One region of the Streptomyces sp. NBC_01006 genome, then DNA from elsewhere that is predicted to be linked to it. Evidence: riboswitches for the same ligand, from Rfam matches in the RefSeq annotation. Region 1 holds a riboswitch; each other region holds the start of a gene.
What was found. Region 1 has a riboswitch for cyclic di-AMP ahead of OG509_RS30780 (peptidoglycan DD-metalloendopeptidase family protein). Riboswitches for the same ligand answer to the same signal wherever they lie in the genome.

Region 1 (3,940 bases):
CGTTCTCGCACCCTCCCCTTCCCCCTCCTCCGCCCCTTCCCCCTCGCGTCCGCCCCGCCGCCCGCCGCCCTACAACGGCAGCAGGTCCGGACGCTTCGCCTCCACGTGGTCCCCGGAGGACTCCCCGCGCAGCCGCCGCCCGATCCAGGGCACGAGGTACTCCCGCGCCCACTGGATGTTGTCCCGGGTCACGTCCACCGACCCGCGCGGCTGTTGCGGCGGCCACGGCTGGTCGGGATCGGCCGGCACCTCCAGCCCCAGTACCTGGGCGGCGCGCAGCGCGACCCGGGTGTGCCCCTCGGGCGACAGGTGCAGCCGGTCGTCGTCCCAAGCCCGCCGGTCCTGTACGGACTTCAGCGACCAGAGGTCGAGCACCGGGCAGTCGTAGCGGTCGGCGATGGCGCGCACGTGCGCGCTGTACGTCGCCACCTTGCCCCGGAGGTGCTTGAGGACCGGAACACCGCGGGTGTCGAAGCCCGTGGTGATCATGACCTGTCCGACGGCTCCGGTGAGGTCGGCGACCGCCGCCTCGAACCGCTCCGCCACGTCGTCCGGGTCGCTGCCGGGCCGGATGATGTCGTTGCCGCCCGCGCAGAAGCTCACCAGGTCGGGTGCGAGCTCCTTGGCCCGGGGGACCTGTTCGGCCACGATCTGGTCGAGGAGGCGCCCCCGCACGGCCAGGTTCGCGTACCTGAATTCGTTTTCCTCGCGCTGATCGGCCAGGAGTACGGCCAGCCGGTCCGCCCAGCCGAGAAAGGTCTCCCCGGGCCCCGGGTCCCCCACACCCTCGGTGAAGCTGTCCCCGATCGCCGCGTACGAGCCGATGGTCTTGAGTGTCGTCTTCGTCGCTGCCACGAGAACACATCCTTCACCCCGGCACGTGACCTACGCCACCGTAGGCAGGGGTTGACGGACCGTGATCTATACCACCCGGTCGGTACGGAATAACAGCGCGTGAGGCCGGGACCCCCCTCGGGTCCCGGCCTCACGTGTCCGGCTGCCTCTCCGACGGCGGAAGCCGTCAGATGCTCACACCCTTCGAGCGGAGGTAGGCCAGCGGGTCGATGTCCGAGCCGTAGGACGGCCCGGTGCGGATCTCGAAGTGCAGGTGCGGGCCGGTCGAGTTGCCGGTGGAGCCGGAGAGGCCGATGGTCTGGCCGCCGGTGACGCTCTGGCCGACCGAGACGGAGAGCTGGGACAGGTGGCCGTACTGGGAGTACTTGCCGTCCGCGTGCCGGATGACGACCTCGTTGCCGTACGCGCCGCCCCAGCCGGCGGAGACCACGGTGCCCGCGCCGACGGCGCGGACGGTGGTGCCGGAGCTCGCGATGAAGTCGACACCGGTGTGGTAACCGCTGGACCACATGGCGCCTGGGGTCTTGTACTGGGTGGAGATCCCGCCACCGCTGACGGGGGCGACGAAACCGGCGGCGCTGACCGTACCGGCGGCGGGCTTGGCGGCGGTGTTCTTCTTGGCGGGCGCGGCGGCGGGGGCCGGCGCGGCGTCCGCGGCGCCCTTGGCATCCGTGGAGCCCTTGGCGTCCGAGGCCGAGTCCGCACCCGAGTCCGAGGACTTCTTCGCCGGGGCCGGGGCCGCCTTCTCCGCGGGAGCCGGGGCCGCCTCGCCCTTCGCGTCGAGGGTCAGCTTCAGCCCGGGGTGGATCAGCGAGGGGTCGGCGCCGACGGCCTCGCGGTTGTCGGCGTACAGCCGCTGCCAGCCGCCCGAGAGGTGGCGGTCCTGGGCGATCTTGGAGAGGTAGTCACCCGGCACGACCGTGTAGACGGCCGAAGTGGCCGGCGAGCCCTGCTCGGCGGCGGCGGGCGCGGCCTGGAGCGCCGCCGGAAGCTGCGGTGCCTGCACGGGAGCCGCTGCGGGTGCGGCGGCCGGGGCGCCGGCCGCGTGGGCGCCGGCCGCGCCCAGCAGCGGCAGCGCGAGGGCCGCACCGCCGGTGCCCGCGACGGCGAAGCCGCGCGCCATGGAACGGGACTTGGGACGTCGGTGCTTACCCTTTGCAGGCATGGCGAATTCCTCTCCGTCGCCTGCGAGGTGAGCTGTCGGGTTCGGACTGGAGATGTCCGGCCGTACATGAACAGAACATGGACGGCTTCACCCCGAGCTGCTCCGATGCGAATGATCGGGAACAGCGGCCTACCTGGTTCCCCCGCTCCTGCCGCGCGCGTGAATAGTCGGGTGCGGTTTCCGGACGGCGGCAGGATTCGGCGGTCCATCCGGATCGATCGCGAAGGTAATCGAGTTGAGCCGCACCGAACAAGCCACGAATTTCCTGACGGATTCACAGAAGCCGGAATCCGCCGGAATTCCGGTCACCCTCCGTCAATTCCCCGGCGCCGACAACCGCCCCGGCCGGGCCATTCCGCTTCGACGATCAGGCACTCACGGTCACCGTATGATCTGGCTCACGGGGCCGCGCCCGATCTCGCCTCCGGTTATGGCAAGTTGGTCCCAAGCAGTGCAATTCGGACAGACCACGACGATGCGGAGGAGTTCCCGTGACCCAGCAGATACCCCGGCCCCCGCGGACGGAGCCCGTACCGGAGCCCGAGCTCGCGGAAGTGCGCAACTTCCGTGACGTGGGCGGCCTCCCGACCACCGACGGGCGGACGGTCAAGCCGGGAAAACTGTTCCGTAGCGGACATCTGGCACATGCCACCGAAACCGATGCAGAATTCCTCGCATCGCTCGGCCTGCACACCGTCTTCGACTTCCGCAACGCCGCCGACCACGCCCTGGAGGGGCCCGACGTCGAGCTCCCCGGAGTACGGAACGTCAACATCCCGCTGTCGGATCCGGCCGACGGCAAGGAGTTCTGGAAGATGGTCCGCGACGGCGGCGTCGAACAGCTCCGCGGACTCCTCGGCGGGGGGAAGGCCGCCGAGCGGATGGCCAACTCGTACCGCGCGATGATCGAGAACCGCACCGCCGAGCACAGCCGGGTCGTGCACGCCCTCGCCGAGGACAGCGTCCCTGCGCTCATGCACTGCGCGGCCGGCAAGGACCGGGCCGGCCTGTCGATCGCCGTCACCCTGCTCGCGCTGGGCGTCGAGCGCGAGGCGATCGTGGCGGACTACCTGGAGTCCAACGCCCCGCACCGCCGATACCGGGTGCGCCGCGGCAGCGAAGCGCCCGAGGCCCGCTCCCCCGAGGTGATGGAGCTGCTCGCGCCGCTCTTCGACGCCCGCGCCGAGTACCTGACGGGAGCCTTCGACACCATCGACCAGCACTGGGGCGGGGTCGACCGGTACCTCGCCGAGGGCCTGGGGCTCACGCCCGAGACCCTCGGCCGGCTGCGGGACCGGCTGCTCGACTGAGCCGCCCCCGCGAAGAGGAGCAGGCCGTCAGCCGCCGCCGACGGCCTGCTTCACCAGCGTCCTGCCGAAGTCCCACATCAGGGCGCCCCCGCCGTGCGCCTCGTCCATGACCTCGCGGAAGGCCCCGACGAACCGGTCCACGTCCCCCTCGTCCACGATCAGCGGCGGGATGAGCTTGATGACCTCCAGATGGTCGCCCGACACCTGTGTCAGGATCCGGTGCTTCTGCAGCAGCGGCACCACGACCATCTGCGCGAAGAGCCCCTTGCGGGCCGCCTGGAGCATGGCCCACCGGCTGCGCAGCCCGAGCGAGGACGGCCGCCCGAACTCGATCCCGATCATCAGGCCGCGCCCGCGCACGTCGTGGAGCAGCTCGTACTCGTCCACGAGCGCGGCGAGCCGCCCGCGCAGCAGGTCGCCCATCGCGCGCGCGTTCGCGACCACCGACTCGTCCTCCATGACGGAGAGCACCGCCAGCCCGGCCGCCATCGCCTGCGCGTTGGAGCCGAAGCTGGCGGAGTGCACCAGCACCCGGTCCATGGACGAGTAGACGCGTTTGAAGATCCAGTCCTTGCCCAGGGTCGCGCCCACCGGCACGTAGCCGCCCGAA
Region 2 (3,940 bases), 3.3 Mb from region 1:
CCAGTCGTCCTCGTACAGCGGGTCCTCGATGGAGACGAGCGGGTACGCGGAGACGAGCTCCTCGTAGTACTCGGTCATCTCGGCGGCCGAGCGGGACTGGCCCTCGAACTCGTACTTGCCGTCCTTGTAGAACTCGGACGCGGCGACGTCGAGCGCGAGCGCGATGTCCTTGCCCGGGGTGTAGCCGGCCTGCTTGATGGCCTCGACGATGAGGTCGAGCGCGGCGCGGTTGGACTCCAGGTTCGGGGCGAAGCCGCCCTCGTCGCCCAAGCCGGTGGAGAGGCCCTTGGTGTGCAGGACCTTCTTGAGGGTGTGGTAGACCTCGGCACCCCAGCGCAGCGCCTCGGAGAAGGACTCCGCGCCGATCGGGGCGATCATGAACTCCTGGATGTCCACGTTGGAGTCGGCGTGCGACCCGCCGTTCAGGATGTTCATCATCGGAACGGGCAGCAGGTGCGCGTTCGGGCCGCCGAGGTAGCGGAAGAGCGGAAGGTCCGAGGCCTCCGCCGCGGCGTGCGCGACGGCGAGGGACACGCCGAGGATGGCGTTGGCGCCGAGCGAGCCCTTGTTGTCGGTGGCGTCCAGGTCGAACATGGCCTGGTCGATCAGGCGCTGCTCGGTGGCGTCGTAGCCGACGAGCTCCGGGCCGATCTGCTCGATGACCGCGAGGACGGCCTTCTCGACACCCTTGCCCATGTAGCGGTTGGGGTCACCGTCGCGGAGCTCAATGGCCTCGAAGGCACCGGTGGAGGCGCCGGACGGAACTGCAGCACGGCCGGTGCTGCCATCGTCGAGGCCCACCTCGACCTCGACCGTGGGGTTGCCTCGGGAGTCCAGGATTTCCCGGGCTACGACGACGTCGATGGACGGCACGAGCATCTCCTTCTGGGATGTGACGCTGGGTGTGCGGTGGCGTGTCGGGCCGTGGGACGGCCCCGCCGACTAGAGCCTAACCGCCTCCGGGCACTCGGTCGGCCGACCGCCCGCCTCCTGGGACGAAAAAGGGCCCGAATACCCGCCTTCCGGGACATAGGGCTCTCGCCTGACGGCACATCGGAGCGGACCGGGGCCGGTCACGGGCCGGTCCGGAGCCGGTCCGGGCCCGGGAAACGCCGCCGCCCGGCGCGTGAGGGGAAGACGCGCCGGGCGGTCGGGCTGCCGCGGCGCCGCACGGGCGGCCGCGGTTGTTACTGCAGGATTCAGCTGAGCTTCAGCTTCTGACCCGGGAAGATCAGGTCGGCGTCCGAGACGATGTCCTTGTTGAGCTCGAAGAGCTTCTCCCAGCCACCCTTGACGCCGTTGGCCTCGGCGATGGTGCCCAGGGTGTCGCCGGACTTGACCTCGTACGAGCCGTTGCCGGTCTTCGGGGCCGGGGCCTCGGAGCGCTCGGAGCGGGTGACCGGGGCGGGGGTCTCGCGCTTCGTCTCCTTCTTCGGCTCGGTCTTCTTCGGCTGGGTCTTCTTGGTCTCGGTCTTCGTCTCCGTCTTCTTCGGGGTGTCGGTCGTACCACCACCGGTGTAAGAGGAGTTGGAGAGGCCGACGCCGCAGGACGGCCACGCGCCCTTGCCCTGGCCCTTGAGGACCTTCTCGGCGATGGCTATCTGCTGCGACTTGGAGGCCTGGTTGGCCTGCGCGGCGTACGCCTTGCCGCCGTACGCGGCCCACGTGGAGGACGAGAACTGCAGGCCGCCGTAGTAGCCGTTGCCCGTGTTGATGGACCAGTTGCCACCGGACTCGCACTGCGCGACGCGGTCCCACTCGGAACCGGTGGCGGCGGAGGCCGAGCCGGCCGCCATCAGGGGGGCGGCGACGGCGACACCGGCGACGCCGGCGAGCGTGACGATGCGAGCGGTCCGCTCGATGGCGGTGGCGCGACGGTGCTTGCCCTTGCCGGAATTCAGCATGGAGTTCTCCTCACCGACGCCTGCGAGGTGAGCTGTCGGGTTCGGGCTGATGAGTGCCCGGCCGTGCGACTGGCGCACGACTTAACCCCTAGCCGGTTCCCCGGCCGTCTCTCAACGGCCGCTCCCGGCGCCTACCTTGGTTCCCCCGCTCCTGCCTTCGGCGCTTGACGCGACGAGTGTTTCCTCCGTCCGCCGGCAGGATTCGGCGATGCGGTCGAAGGAGCCCGCGGTGGCGGGCGACTCAGAAGGTAGACAGGTCTCTCCCCGATGTTCAACGAGGAACACCGGGGAGAAACGGCCCCTACTTGCGCCCCCCTCATGGGCGTTTGCGCAGGTGAGGACGGGGTTTGCGGAAGGCTCCAGGCGGGACACGCCAGTTGACCTGAAGAGACACATGTCTCACTTGCAGATAACGGACATTCAGCCTTTTACGGGTGTCCGAAGTGCCGCTATTTCTAACTTAGATCCAGATTCTGACCGGGCTTGATCAGGTTGGCGTCATTGCCGATGACCTGCTCGTTGGCCTGGTAGAGCGCGTTCCAGCCGCCCTTGACCCCCTTGGCAGACGCGATGGTCGCCAGGCTGTCGCCCGCCTGGACCGTGTACGAGGGCTCCGACGCCGCGTCAGACCTGACGGGCACCTCAAGAGCGGGCGTACCACGGTGCTTGCCGGTGCCGGAGGGGTCCGGGATGCCGGCCGGGTCGGTGGTGGCGCCCGGAAGGCCCGGGGCCGACGGGGCGGTAGGGGCGGTCGGGTCGGCCGGGTTGACCGGAGCCTTCGGGTCCGTCGGGCTGCCGGGCGTGGTCGGGCTCCCCGGGGCCGTCGGGTCGGCGGGCGCCGTCGGGGTGCCCGGGGTCGTCGGGTCGCCCGGGAGCACCGGGGCGCTCGGCGAGGTGGACGGCGCGTCCGGATCGGGCATGACGGGCAGTCCGCTGTTCGGCGCGAGCGGCGCCGGCGGAATCGTGAAGACCGGGTCCGGAGCCGGGGTCGGGGCACCGAAGTCCCGCGCCTTCGCGCCGGAGCCGCCGGCCGGGACCGAGTCGTCGGGGCGCGAGGCGCTCGGGGCGATCGGGCCGAGCGTGCCGGGCAGGCCCGGGTCCACGGCGGCCGCGGGGCCGTGCTGGGTCAGTCCGGCCGACTCCGAGCAGTGCCCGAAGGCCTGGGCGCCCTGGGTGCCCAGCACGCGCTCGGCGACGGCGATCTGCTGCGAGCGGCTCGCGAGGTCGGGGCGCGCGGCGAATTCGAGGCCGCCCGATGCGTTCCACTGTTCCTGCGTGAACGAAAGTCCGCCGTAGGACCCGCTGCCGGAGTTGGCGCTCCAGGAGCCGCCGCTCTCGCACTCGGCGACCTTGTCCCACGTGGAGGTGTCTGCTGCGCTCGCGCCGGTGGCGGCGAGCAGCGGCAGGGCCAACGCGGAACCGGTGACCCCGGCGGTGACGACTATCGCGGGTACCTGGCGGGGGCGTCTGTGGCGGCCGTTCCCGGAACGCATGAGCTGCACCTTTCGCATAACGGCTGGGTAACGGCAGAACCTAGCCTTCTTAGCACGTCAGTAACAACTCTTGACGGGGGCTGACTTACGGTCAGGGAGCGTTCAGGGGTTTCGGGGTGTGAACTTGACGGGAAGAGTTCGCAGGCCACGCATGATCAGACCCCCGCGCCAGCGAAGCTCGTTGGGCGGAACTGCGAGTTCCAGATCAGGTAGACGCGTCAGCAAAGTCGCAAGCGCCGTCTGTCCCTCAAGTCGTGCGAGCGGAGCACCCAGGCAGTAGTGGATGCCGTGCCCGTATCCGAGGTGCTGGTTGTCGGTGCGGGAGAGGTCGAGGGTGTCCGGATCGGCGAACCGCTCGGGGTCCCGGTCGGCCGCGGCGAGGACGACGAGCACCGGATCGCCGGCCGCGACGTCCTGGCCGCCGAGGGTCAGCGGCTCGGTGGCGAACCGCCAGGTGGCCAGCTCCACGGGCCCGTCGTAGCGCAGCAGTTCCTCGATGCCGGTCTCCAGCAGGCCGCTCTCGCCGGCGGCGAGGGAGTCCTG
Region 3 (3,940 bases), 650 kb from region 1:
TGCTGGTGTACGAGCCGCTCCCGGCAGAAGCCGGCGAGAACGGTGAGAGCGACGAGAACGACGAGAACGAAGGGGCGGAGCAGTGAGCGACACCGCAGCCGTCACGATGACCTTCCACCCGCAGCCCCAGGCCGGCCAGGCCCGGCCGTGGGCCTTCCCGGCCCCCGAGCGCGGCTCGCTGCCCAACGGCCTGACCGTGCTGCGCTGCCACCGGCCCGGTCAGCAGGTCGTCGCCGTCGAGGTCAACCTCGCCGCCCCGCTGGACGCCGAGCCGCAGGGCCTGGACGGCGTGGCGACCATCATGGCCCGCGCGTTGTCCGAGGGCACCGACAAGCACTCCGCCGAGGAGTTCGCGGCCGAGCTGGAGCGCTGCGGCGCCACGCTCGACGCGCACGCCGACCACCCGGGCCTGCGGGTCTCCCTGGAGGTCCCGGCCTCCCGGCTGGCCAAGGCCCTGAGCCTGCTCGCCGAGGCGCTGCGCGCACCCGCCTTCGCCGACAGCGAGGTCGACCGGCTGGTGCGCAACCGGCTCGACGAGATCCCGCACGAGCTGGCCAACCCGCAGCGCCGGGCCGCCAAGGAGCTCTCCAGGCAGCTCTTCCCGCCGACCCTGCGGATGTCCCGGCCGCGCCAGGGCACCGAGGAGACGGTCGCCCGGATCGACTCCGCGGCCGTACGCGCCTTCTACGAGGCCCACGTACGCCCCGCCACCGCCACCGCGGTGGTCGTCGGCGACCTGACCGGGATCGACCTGGACGCCGTCCTGGGGGACACCCTGGGCACCTGGACCGGCAACTCCGCCGAGCCCCTCCCGGTCCCGCCGGTCACCGCCGACGACACCGGCCGCGTGGTCATCGTGGACCGGCCCGGCGCGGTCCAGACGCAGCTGCTCATCGGCCGGATCGGGCCGGACCGGCACGACCGGGTCTGGGCGGCGCAGGTGCTCGGCACGTACTGCCTGGGCGGCACCCTCACCTCGCGCCTGGACAAGGTGCTGCGCGAGGAGAAGGGCTACACGTACGGCGTGCGCGCCTTCGGCCAGGTGCTGCGCTCCACGGCCGACGGCAAGGGCGCCTCGATGCTCGCCATCAGCGGCTCCGTGGACACCCCCAACACCGGCCCGGCGCTCGAAGACCTCTGGAAGGTGCTCCGCACCCTGGCGGAGGGCGGCCTGACCGACGCCGAACGGGACGTGGCGGTGCAGAACTTGGTGGGCGTGGCCCCGCTGAAGTTCGAGACGGCCGCGGCCGTCGCCGGCACGCTCGCCGACCAGGTCGAGCAGGAGCTTCCGGACGACTACCAGGCGCAGTTGTACGCGCAGCTGGCCCAAACGGGCACGGTGGAGGCGACTTCGGCCGTCCTGGCCGCCTTCCCGGTGGACCGCCTGGTCACGGTCCTGGTGGGCGACGCCGCGCAGATCGAGGAGCCGGTGCGGGCGCTCGGGATCGGTGAGGTCACCGTCGTCACCAACTGACGGACATTCCAAGGGGCTCCGGCGGCTTGTCCGCCGGGGCCCCTTTTGTCTGTTTCGTGAAGAGGTTGCTCGTATGGGGTGTGGCGTATGCAACAAAAACGCGTGTCTGTTTGGCGATTGACTGATGATCCGCCTAGCGTCGGCCGTGCTGTCCGTCAGTTGTACGCGCCGCATCCGCGGCACCGGGCAGCGATCGCCGAGTCCCCGTCAGGCGCGAGCCTGGGGAGCCGGGGACCCACATGTGTCCCTGGGGTGAATCGGACCGCCTCGTCAGAGGGGGCCCGTAGGAGACCTTCCTGCTCCGAACCCGTCAGCTAACCCGGTAGGCGAGAAGGAAGGAAAGGATCAACCCCTTCATGGCGTTTGGCAGTCGTGCCGCCGGTAAGCACCGTGGTTCCAGTCGTCTGAGCCGCAAGACCGCCGGTTACGCCGGCATAGCCGCCCTCGCCACCACCGGTGTCGTCGGCTCCCTCGCAGGCCCGGCGTTCGCCGCGACGGACAAGGCCCCCTCCATGGAGGACACCGGCCTGAACGCCGTCGTGACGGCCGAGGACCTCCCGGGCCAGATCGAGGCCCAGGCCGACGCCCAGGAGCACGCGGCCGAGGCCGCGGCCCTCAAGGCGAAGGCGGAGGCCGACGCGAAGGCGCGCGCCGCCGAGGCCAAGCAGAAGGCCGAGGAGAAGGCGAAGGCCGAGCGCGACGCCGCCGAGCGCGCCGCCCGCGAGGAGGAGCGCAAGCGCCTCAACACCTTCGTCGCCCCCGTCGACGAGTCCTACATCAGCACCCAGTGGCACGCTGGCGGCGGCATGTGGTCCTCCGGCAGCCACACCGGCATCGACTTCCACGCGGCCTCCGGCACCACGGTGCACGCGGTCGGCATCGGCACCGTGGTCGAGGCCGGCTGGGGCGGCGCGTACGGCAACAACGTCGTCATCAAGCACGCCGACGGCACGTACACGCAGTACGGCCACATGTCCTCGCTGAGCGTCTCCGTCGGCGACCAGGTCACCGCCGGCCAGCAGATCGGCCTGTCGGGCTCCACCGGCAACTCCAGCGGCCCGCACCTGCACTTCGAGGCCCGTACCGGCGCCCAGTACGGCTCGGACATCGACCCGGTCGCGTACCTGCGCCAGCACGGCGTCAACGTCTGACCCGCAGCACTTCACCGAAGGCCCCGGCTCCCCGAGCCGGGGCCTTCGTGTTGGCCGTAAACATCTGCCATTCCCGCCCGCGCTCGGAATTTATCGCCCGGTGCAATAGAGTCCCCGTACGACAGTCGGCATTCGGTAATAGGCGGAGGTCCGGACTTGCGTATTCCTGCGCACGCGGTATGCACGGCAATCCGCGAAGACATCGTCTCCGGGGTCTTCGAGCCGGGCGCCCGGCTGACGGAGGAACAGCTGGCCCGCCGGTACGGGGTCTCCCGCGTCCCCGTCCGCGAGGCACTGCGGACCCTGGAGTCCGAGGGCTTCGTCACCACCCGGCGGCACGCGGGCGCCTGCGTCGCGGAGCCCACCGAGCAGGAGGCGGCCGATCTCCTGGAGCTGCGGCTGCTGCTGGAGCCGCTGGCGGCCGCGCGCGCAGCCCGGCGGCGTACCGAGGGCCACCTCAAGGTACTGCGCGGGCTGGTCAGGCTCGGCCAGGAGCGGGCCAGGCGGGGCCAGGGGGAGGACCTGCGGTCCCTGGGCGGCTGGTTCCACGAGACCCTCGCCCAGGCCTCCGGCAGCCCCGGGCTGATCGTGCTGCTCACGCAGATGCGGCACAAGGTCGCCTGGATGTACGCCGTGGAGGCGCCGGCCCGACCGGTGGACTCGTGGGCGGAGCACGGCGCGATCGTGGACGCGGTCGCCCGAGGGGACGCCGAGCGGGCCCGGGCGCTGACCGCGATCCACGCGGACCGCGCGGCCGGGGCGCACCGGCTGCGGGTGAGGACTTCGCAACATGCCGTAAACACGGCGAGCGGTCCGCATTAACAAAAGCCGCGTATTAAAGAGTGAGGGCCGCGGCTGAATTCGCGCGGTATGGGATCTCGTCCTGCGCGTGTGCGATGAATTCCCGAAAAGGCTCACCCGGCTCCGGGAGAACGAAGAAGCCGCGGCCACCGGATTACCGGTGGTGGCCGCGGCTTCTTCGTGTGCTCGGGGTGAACCCGAAGGGTCAGACGGTCTCGGGGAGCTCGTCGAGACCCTCGGCGACCAGCTTCGCGAGGCGGTCCAGCGCCGCCTCGGCGCCCTCGGCGTCGGACGCCAGGACGATCTCCTCGCCGCCCTGCGCACCCAGGCCCAGCACCGCGAGCATGGACGCGGCGTTGACGGGGTTCCCGTCGGCCTTCGCGATGGTCACCGGGACGCCGGAAGCGGTCGTCGCGCGGACGAAGATCGAGGCGGGACGAGCGTGCAGGCCCTCGGCCCAGCCGACGTTGACGCGGCGCTCTGCCATGGTGATGCCCTTCAGGTTCTTACGGTT

Region 2: another riboswitch for cyclic di-AMP. It lies ahead of OG509_RS15595 (transglycosylase family protein); the one in region 1 lies ahead of OG509_RS30780 (peptidoglycan DD-metalloendopeptidase family protein).
Region 3: another riboswitch for cyclic di-AMP. It lies ahead of OG509_RS28080 (M23 family metallopeptidase); the one in region 1 lies ahead of OG509_RS30780 (peptidoglycan DD-metalloendopeptidase family protein).

What each region holds. Positions count from the first base shown of each region.
Region 1 covers NZ_CP108700.1:6,786,592-6,790,531, reverse strand. Annotated here, with positions in the region: gene OG509_RS30785 (SGNH/GDSL hydrolase family protein) at 70-855, opposite strand; gene OG509_RS30780 (peptidoglycan DD-metalloendopeptidase family protein) at 1,022-2,020, opposite strand; cyclic di-AMP (ydaO/yuaA leader) riboswitch at 2,025-2,233, opposite strand; gene OG509_RS30775 (tyrosine-protein phosphatase) at 2,512-3,330, shown strand; gene OG509_RS30770 (aspartate aminotransferase family protein) at 3,358-3,940, opposite strand, start outside.
Region 2 covers NZ_CP108700.1:3,451,819-3,455,758, forward strand. Annotated here, with positions in the region: gene eno (phosphopyruvate hydratase) at 1-879, opposite strand, end outside; gene OG509_RS15595 (transglycosylase family protein) at 1,200-1,904, opposite strand; cyclic di-AMP (ydaO/yuaA leader) riboswitch at 1,907-2,077, opposite strand; gene OG509_RS15600 (transglycosylase family protein) at 2,360-3,397, opposite strand; gene OG509_RS15605 (cytochrome P450) at 3,500-3,940, opposite strand, start outside.
Region 3 covers NZ_CP108700.1:6,133,418-6,137,357, forward strand. Annotated here, with positions in the region: gene OG509_RS28070 (M16 family metallopeptidase) at 1-86, shown strand, start outside; gene OG509_RS28075 (M16 family metallopeptidase) at 107-1,474, shown strand; cyclic di-AMP (ydaO/yuaA leader) riboswitch at 1,659-1,818, shown strand; gene OG509_RS28080 (M23 family metallopeptidase) at 1,831-2,625, shown strand; gene OG509_RS28085 (GntR family transcriptional regulator) at 2,782-3,447, shown strand; gene OG509_RS28090 (HPr family phosphocarrier protein) at 3,632-3,913, opposite strand.